Regions from separate parts of the Streptomyces sp. NPDC030165 genome, predicted to be linked through region 2. Evidence: riboswitches for the same ligand, from Rfam matches in the RefSeq annotation. Region 2 holds a riboswitch; each other region holds the start of a gene.
What was found. Region 2 has a riboswitch for cobalamin ahead of ACZ4Z1_RS26350 (FecCD family ABC transporter permease). Riboswitches for the same ligand answer to the same signal wherever they lie in the genome.
Positions count from the first base shown of each region.

Region 1: linked by a shared signal. The riboswitch ahead of cobN (cobaltochelatase subunit CobN) and the one ahead of ACZ4Z1_RS26350 (FecCD family ABC transporter permease) in region 2 are both predicted to bind cobalamin.
Region 3: linked by a shared signal. The riboswitch ahead of nicT (Nickel transporter NicT) and the one ahead of ACZ4Z1_RS26350 (FecCD family ABC transporter permease) in region 2 are both predicted to bind cobalamin.
Region 4: linked by a shared signal. The riboswitch ahead of metE (5-methyltetrahydropteroyltriglutamate--homocysteine S-methyltransferase) and the one ahead of ACZ4Z1_RS26350 (FecCD family ABC transporter permease) in region 2 are both predicted to bind cobalamin.

Region 1 is NZ_JBVIBD010000007.1:197,096-200,533, reverse strand. It holds gene cobG (precorrin-3B synthase) at 1-1,259, opposite strand, end outside; cobalamin riboswitch at 1,307-1,454, shown strand; gene cobN (cobaltochelatase subunit CobN) at 1,493-3,438, shown strand, end outside.
Region 2 is NZ_JBVIBD010000015.1:43,882-47,319, forward strand. It holds gene ACZ4Z1_RS26340 (ABC transporter substrate-binding protein) at 1-256, opposite strand, end outside; gene ACZ4Z1_RS26345 (ABC transporter ATP-binding protein) at 266-1,060, opposite strand; gene ACZ4Z1_RS26350 (FecCD family ABC transporter permease) at 1,140-2,171, opposite strand; cobalamin riboswitch at 2,352-2,481, opposite strand; gene ACZ4Z1_RS26355 (heme-binding beta-barrel domain-containing protein) at 2,488-3,051, opposite strand.
Region 3 is NZ_JBVIBD010000008.1:58,426-61,863, reverse strand. It holds gene nicT (Nickel transporter NicT) at 1-1,112, opposite strand, end outside; cobalamin riboswitch at 1,111-1,323, opposite strand; gene ACZ4Z1_RS16965 (ABC transporter substrate-binding protein) at 1,525-2,628, shown strand; gene ACZ4Z1_RS16960 (FecCD family ABC transporter permease) at 2,628-3,438, shown strand, end outside.
Region 4 is NZ_JBVIBD010000016.1:159,700-163,137, reverse strand. It holds gene metE (5-methyltetrahydropteroyltriglutamate--homocysteine S-methyltransferase) at 1-2,066, opposite strand, end outside; cobalamin riboswitch at 2,233-2,460, opposite strand; gene ACZ4Z1_RS27950 (hypothetical protein) at 2,581-3,060, opposite strand; gene ACZ4Z1_RS27945 (hypothetical protein) at 3,070-3,258, opposite strand.

The sequences.
Region 1 (3,438 bases), on a different contig from region 2:
TCGTAGCCGTCGCCGGTGGCCACGACATCGACCCATGCGCCGTGCGGGTGGCCGCAGCGGCGGGCGCAGCCCGACCAGTGGACCGGCAGCCCGGTGCCGCCCTCGCGCAGGGTGGCCACGGCGTCCGCCCGTACGTCGGACAGGGACTTGGCGCAGCCGGGGCGGCCGGTGCAGGCGCCGAGTCCGTACCAGGGGGAGGCGGGGTCGGTGACCAGACCGGCCGTGGCCAGTTCGCGCAGCCGGGCTCCGGCCGTCTCGGGAGACAGGCCGGGGACGACCACGCCGCGCCAGGGTGTCATACGCAGTTCGGCGGAGCCGGTGGGGACACCGGCGGCCAGTTGCCGGAGCTGCGCGGTGGTGAGGCGGCCGAGGGGCGCGAGGAGGGAGAGGGCGCGGGTGCCGTCGGGGGAGGCGGTCACTCCAGGGCGGGGTGGGGCGGGTGCTGTTGCCGAGGGCACCGGGGCCGTCGGGTACGGCTGCGCGTCCGGCTCCTGGAGGCGCGTACGGAGGAGGCCGCGTACGGCCGCGGCGTCGTACCCGGGCGGGAGTTCCCGTACGCGCCAGGAGCCGTTGCCCGCCTCCTGGGCGACGGTGAGGAACGCCTCCGCGGCGGCGAGGGCCGCGCGGGGCGCGTCGGGGCCGGGGAGCCGCAGTGCCTCGGTGTCGTCGCCGACGCGCAGCAGCGCCGTGCCGCCGGCTTCTGCGATCAACGTCACATCGCCGCCGAGCGCGGCCATGTCGCCGCGGCCGTCGTCCAGTGCGAAGAGGAAGCGGCCGGACAGGGCGGGGGCCGTGTCGCTGGCGCACAGGAGAAGGTCCAGTTCACGGGCCCATTCCTGGACGGCGGCGCCGCCGTCCGCGCCCTGTCCGTCGAGTCCGGCGAGCGGGGAGGCGACGATGTTGCGTACGCGTTCGTGGCGGTCGGAGGGGAGCAGGCCGGCGGCGCGCAGCAGGTCGGCGAGGGGGGCGGCGCTGTCTTCGGCGAGGCCGCGCAGCTCCACGTTGCCGCGGGAGGTGAGGGAGAGGTGGCCGTCGCCGAGGCGGTCCGCGGCGTCGGCCAGCATCTCGCACTGAGGGGGCGTCAGCAGACCTGCGGGGAGCCGGAGTCGGGCCAGGGCGCCGTCGACGGCGGAGTGCAGCCGCAGCGCTCCGGGGCAGGCGTCGCCGCGGTCCCGTACGCAGGCGGCACCGCTGTCCCGTACGAGGGATTCGTCCCGGTGCGGGGGTATCGCGGGGGTGGGCGGCATGGCGGCGAGCATACCGACGATGGCTGGACGGTCCGCCGCCCGCCGTTCGGGCGGAGCCCTTACTATGCAGGTCGGTGGGTCAGCTGGCCCATCGGACGCCAGCGACGGCGCCAAGGGAGGAAGCCCGGTGGAAATCCGGCGCGGTCCCGCCACTGTGAGCCCGGCCACCGCCGGGCGAGTCAGGAACTCCCGCCGTCCGTGAACACCGCCCGGGGCGCGGACCCCGAGGAAGGCCAGACGCCGCAATGATCCTGCTGCTGTCGACGTCCGACACCGACCTGCTCAGCGCCCGCGCGGCCGCCGGTCCCGTGCCGTACCGGCTCGCCAACCCCGCCCGGCTCGACCTCGCGGAGCTGCCCGCGCTCCTGGACGGCGCCGACCTGGTCGTCGTCCGGCTCCTCGGCGGTCTGCGCGCCTGGCAGGAGGGCCTGGACCAGCTCCTCGCCGCCGGCCAGCCCCGCCCCGTCGTGGTGCTCACCGGCGAACAGGCGCCGGACGCGCAGCTCATGGAGGCGTCCACCGTCCCCATCGGCATCGCGGCCGAGGCTCACGCCTACCTGGCGCACGGCGGCCCGGCCAACCTGGACCAGCTCGCCCGCTTCCTGTCCGACACCGTGCTGCTGACCGGCCACGGCTTCGAGCCGCCGGCCGCCGCGCCCTCCTGGGGCCACCTGGAGCGCTCGAAGCACCTGGCGGCGGAGGCGCGTACCGGTGCGGAGGTCGTGGCCCGTACGGACGACACGGGCGCCGCGACCGGCCCGCTGGTCGCCGTGCTCTACTACCGCGCCCATCACATGAGCGGCAACACCGGCTTCATCGAGTCGCTGTGCGAGCGGATCGAGGAGGCCGGCGGGCGCCCGATGCCGCTGTTCGTGGCCTCGCTGCGGGCGCCCGAGCCGGAGCTGATCGAAGAGCTGCGGGCCGCCGACGCGATCGTGACGACCGTGCTGGCGGCGGGCGGTACCAAGCCCGCCGAGGCGTCGGCCGGCGGTGACGACGAGTCCTGGGACGCGGGCGCGCTGGCCGCGCTGGACGTGCCGATCCTCCAGGCCCTGTGCCTGACCGGGCCGCGCAGCGCCTGGGAGGAGAACGACGAGGGCCTGTCCCCGCTGGACGCCGCCAGCCAGATCGCGGTGCCGGAGTTCGACGGCCGGCTGATCACCGTCCCGTTCTCCTTCAAGGAGACCGACGAGGACGGCCTGCCGGTGTACGTCGCCGACCCCGAGCGCGCCGCCCGGGTCGCCGGCATCGCCGTACGCCACGCCCGGCTGCGCCACATCGCGCCCGCCGACAAGCGCCTGGCGCTGGTGCTGTCCGCGTACCCGACCAAGCACTCGCGTATCGGCAACGCGGTGGGCCTGGACACCCCGGCGAGTGCGGTGGCGCTGCTGCGCCGTCTCCAGGAGGAGGGGTACGACTTCGGTGACGAGGCCGTACCGGGCCTGGAGTCCGGCGTCGGCGACGAGCTGATCTACGCGCTGATCGAGGCCGGCGGCCACGACCAGGAGTGGCTCACCGAGGAGCAGCTGGCCCGCAACCCCGTCCGCATCCCCGCCGCCGATTACAAGCGCTGGTACGGCACGCTTCCGCAGGAGCTGCGCGAGCAGGTCGAGGAGCACTGGGGACCGCCGCCCGGCGAGATGTTCGTCGACCGGAGCCGGAATCCGGACGGCGACATCGTGCTGGCGGCGCTGCGCCGCGGCAACCTGCTCATCCTCATCCAGCCGCCGCGTGGCTTCGGCGAGAACCCGATCGCGATCTACCACGACCCCGATCTGCCGCCGTCGCACCACTACCTGGCCGCCTACCGCTGGATCGCCGCCTCCCAGGAGGACGGCGGTTTCGGCGCCGACGCCATGGTCCACCTCGGCAAGCACGGCAACCTGGAGTGGCTGCCCGGCAAGAACGCCGGCCTGTCCGCCGCCTGCGGCCCGGACGCGGCCCTCGGCGACCTGCCGCTGATCTACCCCTTCCTGGTCAACGACCCGGGCGAGGGCACCCAGGCCAAGCGCCGGGTGCACGCCACGCTCGTCGACCACCTCGTGCCGCCGATGGCCCGCGCCGAGTCGTACGGCGACATCGCGCGCCTGGAGCAGCTGCTCGACGAGTACGCGGCGATCTCCGCCATGGACCCGGCCAAGCTGCCCGCCATCCGCGCCCAGATCTGGACGCTGATCCAGGCCGCCAAGCT
Region 2 (3,438 bases):
TGTGGTCCTCCAGGCCGAGCGCGAACATGATGTCGGCGATCCCGACGTCGTTGGTGACCACGCGCCGCGGCGCCTTGTCGTACGTGGTCCTCGTCCCGCAGTTCTCGACCGTGACCGGGTAGTGCCCGGACCCGCCCGCCCCGGACGCTTTGGCGGCACCGTCCTTCCCGTCCTCGGCGACGTGCGCACCGCAGCCGGTGAGCGCGGCGAGCGTGAGGGCGGTGAGCAGGGCGGCGGAGCGGTGGCGGGTGCGCATGGAGGGTCCTTACGGGGTGGTCGAGGGGGCGGTACGGCCGGGCAGGCGGTCGAACAGGAGCTGTACGGCACCGGTCTCGGGGTGCGCCACGCGGTGCGCGCGCACCCCGAACACCTCGGCCAGCAGCTCCGGGCCCAGCACGTCGTGCGGCGCGCCGGAGGCGACGATGCGCCCTCCGGAGATGACGTACAGCTCGTCACAGTGCAGGGCGGCCAGGTTCAGGTCGTGCAGCGCGGTCAGCACCGTCAGTCCGCTGTCCCGCACCAGCGCCAGCAGTTCCAGCTGCTGCGCGATGTCGAGGTGGTTCGTCGGCTCGTCCAGCACCAGCACCCGCGGTTCCTGGGCCAGCGCGCGGGCGATCAGCACACGCTGCTTCTCGCCGCCGGACAGGCTCAGGAACGCGCGCCCGGCCAGGTGGTCCGCGCCGGTCCGTACCAGCGCCGCCTCGCACACCCGCAGGTCCGCCGCGCTCGGCCGCCCCGAACCGCGCTGGTGCGGCAGCCGCCCCATCGCGACGACCTCCGCGGCCGTGAAGCCGAACTCGGTCGCCGACTCCTGGGGCAGCGCGGCCAGGTGGCGGGCCCCTTCGCGTACGCCCATGGCGTGCAGGTCCGCGCCGTCCAGCCGGACCGTCCCGGCGGCCGGGCGCAGCGCGCGGTAGGCACAGCGCAGCAGGGTGGACTTGCCGCTGCCGTTGGGCCCGACCAGCCCGACGACCCGGCCGCTGCCCGCGTGCAGGGTGATGTCGTGCACGAGCCGGGCACCGGCCACGTCCACGGACACCGCGTCGATGTCGATCCGCATCAGATGCCGCCTCCGTACGTGCCGCCGTGGTTCCGCGTCAGGCCCCGCCTGCGTACGTACCTACCGCCGTGTCCCCGCATCAGGCCCCGCCTCCGAACGTGTAGCCGCGGCGCCGCATCAGCAGGACGAAGGCCGGCACGCCGAGCACCGCGGTGATCACTCCGACCGGCAGCTCGACGGGCGCCAGCAGCACCCGGGACAGGATGTCCACCCACACCATCAGCACCGCGCCCAGCAGCGGGGCCACCACCAGCACCCGGCGGTGCCCGGCACCCACCAGCATCCGGGTCACGTGCGGCACCATCAGCCCGACGAAGCCGATCGCGCCGCTGACCGCGACCACCGCGCCGGTGACGGCCGCCGTGACCGCGAACAGCTCCCGGCGCAGCCGCCCGGGGTCCACGCCGAGCGCGGCGGCCGACTCGTCCCCCATCGCGAGCGCGTTGAGGCGGCCCGCGGAGAGCATCAGGTACACCAGCGCCCCGGCCACCGCCGCCGCGGCGACGGGCAGTGAGCCCCAGCCCGCGCCGCTGAGGCTGCCGAGCAGCCACATCATGGCGGAGCGCGCCGCCTCGCCCCGGTCGGCGGCGAAGACCATCAGGGTGGAGAGGGCGGAGAAGCCGTAGTACATCGCGGAGCCGGTCAGGACCAGGCGCAGCGGGGTCAGGCCGTGCGCGCTGCGGGCCGCCGCGTACACCAGCGCCATGGCCAGCAGCGCCGAGCAGAACGCCGCGGCGGACAGCGCCCAGACGCCCAGCGCGGCCAGCGCCCCGAAGAGCAGGACGGCGTTGGCGCCGACCGCGGCGCCGGAGGAGATGCCGAGCACGAACGGATCGGCGAGGGCGTTGCGTACCAGTGCCTGGACGGCCACACCGATGGCGGACAGCCCGGCGCCGACGACGGCGGCCAGGAGCGCGCGCGGGAAGCGCAGCTCCCACACGATGGTGTACGCGGAGACCTCGTCGGAGGCGATCGTGCCGCCGCTCAGCCCGGAGCCGAGGTAGCGCAGCACGTCGCCCCAGCCGACGCCGGAGGCGCCGAGGCCTACGCCGCACACCAGTGAGGCGAGCAGCACGAGGGCCAGCCCGGCGGCCAGCGGCACGGTGGGCACCGGCGAGCCGGTACGGGGCCGGGCGCAGGCATGGCTCTCGGAGGCGGCGGGGCCGGCGGTACGGGCTGGGGCGGCCAAGGGACGTACGCCTTCGGCTCGGGCCGCGTCCGTACGGTCAGGGGTGACGGCGCGTGGCGCGAGGCCGGCGGCGGTGTCCCCTCGCAGTCCACGGCGAGTTGTCAGGAACGGGCGCTCCCGCGGGTGATCGGGCTGGCGGAACGGACGTTCCGCACACCGTTGCGGGTCAGCGCCGGACTCTCACCGGACTTCCCCCGCGGGGCGCTCTGCGACTGTGTGCTGCCTGTTCGAAGGCGGTCTACTTGAAGAAGGCGATGCCGTCGTCCGGCAGGTCCTTGATGTCCTTGGCCCACTCGCTCGGGTCGACGACCTTCTTCAGGTGCGCCGACATGTACGGGCGCAGCGGCACCTCGGGGGTGGCCTTCTCGCCGACCCACATCAGGTCGCTGTTGACATAACCGTACAGGCGCTTGCCGCCGGTGTACGGGCCGGAGGCGGCGGTACGCGCCACGGCGTCGGTGGCCAGGTCGATCTGCGGCTTCTGGTCGGCCAGCTCGCCGTACCAGACCTCCGCGACGCCGCCGTCGCGGATCATCACGATCTCGACCTTGCGGTCCTTGTCGATGCGCCAGTAGCCGGACTCGGTCTCCAGCGGCGCGACCTTCTTGCCCTCGCCGTCGAGCACCCAGCTGTGCGAGGTGTATTCGAGGAAGTCACGGCCGTCGTGCGTGAAGGTGACCTCCTGGCCGAAGTTGCACTTCTCGGCACCGGGGAAGTCGGCGACGCCGGCGCCCTCCCAGTTGCCCAGCAGGAAAGCGAGGGGCACGAGGGCCGGGTTCAGGTCGGACGGGATCTCGATCATCAGCTCAGGCGATCTGTATCGGGGAAAGGATCTGGGGTCTCGGTCAGCGCTGGCCCTGGTACAGCTTCTTCCAGGTCAGCCCGGCGAAGGCGACGACGCCGACGGCGACCAGGACGAGCAGGGTGGTGAAGACTGCCTCAAGCACGAGCGCGCTCCTCGGACGGAGTGAGGTGTTACGGACCGGAAGCGAGTCTAGTCGGCGCGGCCGGTGGCGGCGCTGTGAGGTCGGTCCCGCCGGGTGGACCCGGGCCCGGGTGCCGTCCGGCACGGTCCAGCCGTGGGAGGTGAGGTGGCGCGGCGCGGGGCGTGGTCGGCCAGGTGCCGACGACGCCGAGCGCGGCGCCCAGGGCGATCATCAGCGGGCGGGTGCGGCCCGCGCGGCGTACG
Region 3 (3,438 bases), on a different contig from region 2:
ATGATGAAGCCCACGTTGTCCAGGTCGATCGACGAGATCCAGCCGGTCAGGCCGTCCGTCAGGGCCAGCTTCTCGTGCAGGACGGTGACCAGTTCGATGGTCCCGATGAAGAAGGCGACGGCGATCGACAGGCCGGTGATCGTGAGGTTGTAGTACACCTTGCGCACCGGGTTCGAGAACGCCCACTGGTACGCGAAGTTCATGAACGTACCGTCCAGCGTGTCGAAGAGGCTCATCCCCGCCGCGAACAGCAGCGGCAGGACCAGGATCGCGTACCAGGGCAGCCCGGCCGCCGCGCCGCTGCCCGCCATCACCATCAGCGTCACCTCGGTCGCGGTGTCGAAGCCGAGGCCGAAGAGCAGGCCGAGCGGGTACATCTGGCCGGGCCGGGTGATGGAGCGGGTGAAGCGGCCCAGGACGCGGTTCATGAAGCCGCGGGAGTCGAGGTGCTGCTCCAGCTCCGCCTCGTCGTACCGGCCCTGCCGCATCGCGCGGAACACCCGCCAGATGCCCGCCAGCGCGACGAGATTGAGCGCTGCGATCAGGTAGAGGAAGGTGCCGGAGACCGTGGTGCCCACGGTGCCGAGCACCTGGTGGGCGCTCGATCCGTCGTCGAGCAGGGTGCCGGCCAGCTGCGCGCCGCCGGCGACCAGCGCCGCCATGGCGACGACCACGCTGGAGTGCCCGAGCGCGAACCAGAAGCCCACCGAGACGGGGCGCTTGCCGTCGGCCATCAGTTTGCGGGTGGTGTTGTCGATGGCGGCGATGTGGTCGGCGTCGAAAGCGTGCCGCATGCCGAGGGTGTACGCGGTGACGCCGAGGCCGACCCCGAAGACCTGCGAGCCCACGGTGTAGTGGTTCGGCACGACCAGGAGGAAGAGCACGCCGAAGGCGACGACGTGCAGCGCGGCGATGACCGCCATCAGCCCCGCGGTCCGCACGGTGTCCTGACGCCGCCAGCGGAAACCGGAGGGCGGGGGAGAGGAGGCGGAAGGAACGGACGCGGGTGAAGTGAGGGTAGGGGAAGGGGACGGCGAAGAAGCCGGGGACGGCGAAGGGGAATCGGCGGACAGGGACATCCGGTGGTCACGCTCCAGCACCTCGTGGATCATTTCGTGAGATGCCGTGGCCGGTCTCCTGGCTGACGGGTGTACGCGCCCGCCCCGGCCTTCCCGGCCGCGGGCTGCGGCCAGTGGCTCCGTACGGGCGCGGGGCGCGTACGGAAAGGGGCGGGAACTTCCCGATCACAGTGGCGAGGGCCGCTCCGGTCTGGACCCGAAGGACTTCACCGGTCTTCCCGACACCACGGCCCGGACACTCTAACGTCCGGTGGCGGCATGGTCATCGGATCAATGTGCCGGGAACCCGCAGCGCTCTCCGCTCGACTACCTGGTCCTGGGCCCGCAAGGGCGGGCCGTCGGGCAGTCGAGAGGCAGGGAGAGCGGACGTATGCGTTCTCGTGTGGGTCTGGTGGGGCGAGTGAGCCGAGCGGGGTCGATGTGGCCGGTGGCCGGTGGGCGGTCGATGGCGGCGGTGCTGGCGACGCTGGCAGTGGCCGGGCTGGCCACTGGTTGCGGCAGCGGTGACGGACGTACGGCAGCGGGTGCCGCGGACGGCCGGGGCGGCGGAGCGGGTGGCTTTCCCGTCTCGGTCAGCGATTGCGACGGGCGGCGGACGACATTCTCCGAGGCCCCGCGGAAAATCGTCACGAGCAACGCGGCGAGCCTGGAAATGCTGCTCCGGCTGGGAGTGGGCGACCGGGTCGTCGGTACCGGATTCCCGCCGGGAAAGGGCACGTTGCCACCTGATCTCGATGCCCGGGCGCAGCGCGTCCCGGTACTGGGGAAGACGGTGATTCCGAAGGAGAAGCTGCTCGGTTCCGGCGCCGACGTCTATATCGACACGTTCGCTTCCATGGGCAACATGGGCGGGGCGGCGGCCGGCCCGACCGAGGAGGAATTCAGCGCGGCGGGCATCAGACACGTCTACCTGGCCTCGACGGCGTGTGCGCCGCGCAAGAAGGTGCCGCAGCGGGACCTGTCCGCCGTGGAGGGCGACATCCGGCGGCTCGGACAGATCACGGGCGCCTCGAAGCGCGCGATGCAGCTGGTGGCGGAGATGGAGAAGAAGATCTCCTCGGTACGCGAAGCCATCGCGGACGTCCCCGCGGGCAAGCGGCCGTCGTACTTCTTCTTCGATTTCGACGCGGGAACGAAACAGCCCGTCGCGGTCTGCAACCGGCAGGTGGCCAACGCGGTGATGACCGAAGCCGGGGCACGGAACGTCTTCGCGGACTGTGCGAGCGACTTCAAACCGGTGTCGTGGGAGGACGTGGTCGGAAAGAACCCGGACTGGATTCAGCTCGGCGTACGGAACCGGGGAAGCGCCGCGGCCAATGAGAAGGCATTCGACGAGGCCGAGAAGTTCCTCAAGGAGTTTCCGGCCACGGCGGGGCTGCGCGCGGTGAAGGAAGGAAAATTCCTGCGTATCGGCTCCGAGCAGACGACCATCGCCGGAGTGGGGAACGCGGACACGGTGCGGCGGATCGCTAAGACGCTCTACCCGGACCGGCTGGGCAAGGGCCGTCCGGCCGGGGAGCGTCCGGACGAGGCCGGGGCGGGGCGCTGATGGGGCCGTCGGCCTGTGCCGCGGCTGAGGCTCGCACCGCCGGCGCGGCGCGTACCGCAGGGCTCGCCGTCGGCCTGCTGATCGCGCTGCTCGCCGCGCTGACCGCGGCCGTCGCGCTCGGTGCCACCGACATCGCTCCTGCCGAGGTGTGGTCGGTGGTGTTCCGGCGGCTGGGCGGGGCGCCGCCCCGGCCGGGTACGGACGATCTGATCGTCTGGCAGCTACGGGTTCCGAGGGCGCTGCTCGCCGCGCTGGTCGGCGCGGGTCTCGGGCTCGTCGGTACGGCCACCCAGGCGCTGGTGCGCAACCCCCTGGCGGACCCGTACCTGCTGGGTATCTCCAACGGCGCGTCGCTGGGCGCGGTGGCCGCGATCGTGCTGGGCGCGGGCGCTGTGGCGGGGACGGGCGGGGTGTTCGGCGCGGGGAGCACGTTCGGCCTGGGCGGGGGTGTGGGCCTGTCGTCGGCCGCCTTCGCCGGCGCGCTCGCCTCGTTCGCGCTGGTGTGGACGCTGGCCCGCCGGGGCGGCGGCTTCGCGCCGCTGCGGCTGGTGCTGGCCGGAGTCGGCATCGGGCAGTTCCTGGCCGGGTTCACCAGTTATCTCGTGCTGCAGGCCGGGGACGAGCAGCAGACGCGCGGCGTGCTGTTCTGGCTGATGGGCAGCCTCGGCGGCGCCACCTGGGACACGCTCCTCCTGCCGGCCCTCGCCGTACCGGCCGGACTGCTGGTCCTCCAGGGCAGGGCCCGCGCGCTGAACGCGCTGACGATGGGGGACGAGACGGCGGCGAGCGTCGGCGTGGACGTCGTCCGGC
Region 4 (3,438 bases), on a different contig from region 2:
GCCACCTGCATGCGGGAGCGGGCGGCCTCCAGACTGATCACGTCGGCGTCGAGGTCGTCGATGGCCTGCACGATGTCGCCGAACTCGGCGTAGCACATGTGCGTGTGGATCTGCGTCCGGTCCCGCACCCCGCCGGTGGTGAGGCGGAACGCCTCGGTGGCCCAGGCGAGATACGCGGCACGGCCGGCGGCGCGCAGCGGCAGCGTCTCGCGCAGGGCCGGTTCGTCCACCTGGATGACCTGGGTGCCGGCCGCCTCCAGGTCGCCGACCTCGTCGCGCAGGGCCAGCGCCACCTGGCGGGCGGTGTCGCCGAGCGGCTGGTCGTCACGGACGAAGGACCAGGCGAGCATGGTGACCGGGCCGGTCAGCATCCCCTTGACCGGCCGGTCGGTGAGCGACTGCGCGTACCGCGTCCACCGCACCGTCATCGGCTCGGGCCGCGAGATGTCACCGGCGAGGACCGGCGGACGCACGTACCGCGTGCCGTACGACTGGACCCAGCCGTGCTGCGTGGCGAGGTAACCCGTCAGCTGCTCCGCGAAGTACTGCACCATGTCGTTGCGTTCGGGCTCGCCGTGGACAAGCACGTCGATGCCCGCCTCCTCCTGGAAGGAGAGCACCTCGCGGATCTCGTTCTTGATGCGCTCCTCGTACCCGGCCGTGTCGATGCGCCCCGCACGCAGGTCGGCCCGGGCGGTGCGCAGTTCGGCGGTCTGCGGGAAGGAGCCGATGGTGGTGGTCGGCAGCAGGGGCAGGCCCAGGTGGGCCCGCTGCACGACGGTCCGTTGCGCGTACGGCGCCGAGCGGCGGCCGTCGGCGTCGGTGACGGCGGCGGTACGGGCCCGTACGGCGGGGTCGTGGGTGATCGCGGAACCGGCGCGGGACGCCAGGTCCGCGCGGTTGGCGGCCAGTTCGGCGGCGATCGTGTGGGTGCCCTGCGCGAGGCCGCGGGCGAGCGTGGCGATCTCGGTGGTCTTCTGCTGGGCGAACGCGAGCCAGCGCAGCACCTGCGGGTCGATGTCCCGCTCGGCGGTGGCGTCGAGCGGGACGTGCAGCAGGGAGCAGGAGGCGGCCACGTCGACCCGGTCGGCCAGGCCCAGCAGAGTACCGAGTGTTGCCAGCGACTTCTCGAGATCGTTGAGCCAGATGTTGCGGCCGTTGACGACACCGGCGACCAGCCGCTTGCCGGGCAGGCCGCCCGCGGCGGCGAGCGCGTCCAGGTTGCCCGCGGCGGCCTCGGTGAAGTCCAGCGCGAGACCGTCGACGGGGGCCTTGGCGAGCACCGGCAAGGCCTCGCCGAGCTGGTCGAAGTACGAGGCGACCAGCAGCTTCGGGCGGTCGGCGAGGGCGCCGAGGACGCCGTAGGCGCGCTCGGCGGCGCCGAGTTCGGCCGGAGTGCGGTCCTGCACCAGGGCGGGCTCGTCCAGCTGCACCCACGCGGCGCCGGCCGCGCGGAGGTCGGCCAGGACATCTGCGTACACGGGCAGGAGCCGGTCGAGCAGGGTCAGCGGATCGAAGCCGGCGGTGACACCGGGGGCGGGCTTGGACAGCAGGAGGTAGGTCACCGGGCCGACGAGGACCGGGCGCGGCGTGAGGCCGAGCGCGAGCGCCTCCCGTACCTCGCCGGTCTGCTTGGCGGAGTCGGTGGTGAAGACCGTGTCGGGCCCCAGCTCGGGTACGAGGTAATGGTAGTTCGTGTCGAACCACTTGGTCATCTCCAGCGGTGCCACGTCCTGCGTACCGCGTGCCATCGCGAAGTAGCCGTCCAGGGCGTCGGCCTCGAAGGCGGCGCGGTGCCGTTCCGGGACGGCTCCGACCATGACGCTGGTGTCCAGCACGTGGTCGTAGTACGAGAAGTCACCGGTCGGCACCTCGTGGAGTCCGGCCTCGGCCAGCTGCTGCCAGTTCGAACGGCGCAGGTCCTGGGCGGTCTTCTGGAGGGCGTCCGCGGTCACGCGGCCCTTCCAGTAGCCCTCGACGGCCTTCTTCAGTTCCCGGTTCGGTCCCTGGCGGGGGTAGCCGTACACGGTGGCCCGTGCTGCCGCGGCTGCGGGCTTCGCTGTCACGGAACTCTCCTTCGCGAGCGTGATCTTCTCCGAGCCCCGGTGACGGGACGAGAACGCGAAGGAACGACGCACCGGCCGAGCCATGCGGCGCCGAACAGCACCCATGCTCGCCCGGTATGGTCGCCGACCCGCCCTCGAAGGTCACCGGAGTGTCCGCGCACGTATGGACGCACACGGGCAACGGGCAGGTCTTCGGACTCGCGGGCACGCCTGCCGGACTTCGTCCGGCGGACACCTACTGGCCGTCGCTTCCCGGATCCGCGGCCCGGATCCAGTGCGTATGACGGCGGTCGTTCCCGCTCACCGCTGCGGGGCAGTCCCGGATTCCCACCGGGTTCCCTCTTACGACGCGTCTGCCTGGCGGGCAGGGCGAACCAGCTGCACCGGACACAGTAGATCGAGCGCACACCGTACGGACACCCCTGTTCACATGGCGGTACGTGAGATGTGACACCAAGGGCGGGGCGGGGCGGGTGCGGGGCGGGCCGACCGTCTTCCGGCGGCTTGTCCGGCGTCAGCCCGCACTCTCACCCGGGCCGGCTGACTCCCAGCCGGACATGGCCAGTTCATCGTCGCGCAGGGCCCACACGGGCCCGTCGCCCGGGGCGGGCCCCTCGACCACCCGCAAGTGGTAGGGACGGTACTCGTCGTCCGCGTCCTCGACGGTGAACCCGGCGGACGCCAGGATCGCGGCCATCGCCCGCGTCATCGCGGCCGAGACCTCGCCGCAGTGCCGCAGGACGGGGTCGTCCAGCAGCTTGAGGCGGAGCGCACGGGTCGTGCACTCCCGCAGGCGCGGACCGGCCGACCAGTCCACATACACGCCGCCGGCCGCATCGGCGCCGTGATCGACTTCCACCTCCACACCGCCGGCCAGAACGGGATGCAGGCCGGGCGCGCGCACCGGGAGGCCGGCGGCGGCCAGCTCGTCGCGCACCTTCGACGCGAGCGCCTCCTGACGCACGGACTCTTCAGCACTCACCTTCTCGAACATCCGCTCAATCTAGCGGCCCGCGCTGACACCGAACCGGAAATCCGCTTCGGTCCAGCCCGGTTCGGGCGGTGCCGGTTCGGACGAGGTGGCGGCCTTTTCGGCGAGTTCGCTCACCCGGGACACGATCGAGGCGATCTTTTGGTGATCCTCGACGAGCTTCGCGACCGTCGGGGCGGGATCCGGTCGTGCGCGCAGCAACTGGGAGAACAGTCCCCCGTCCTCGCCCCTGTGATGCGACGAGAGAGCGTCACAAAAGGCCAGGCAATGCAGACCGGTACGTCATCGTTCCCCGTGCGGCGCCCGAGATGCGTCCTGACGTGATGGATCCGGCGGCGCAGTTCTTGATGGGCTTGTGAGGGCTGAAGGCTCAGGGCAGCT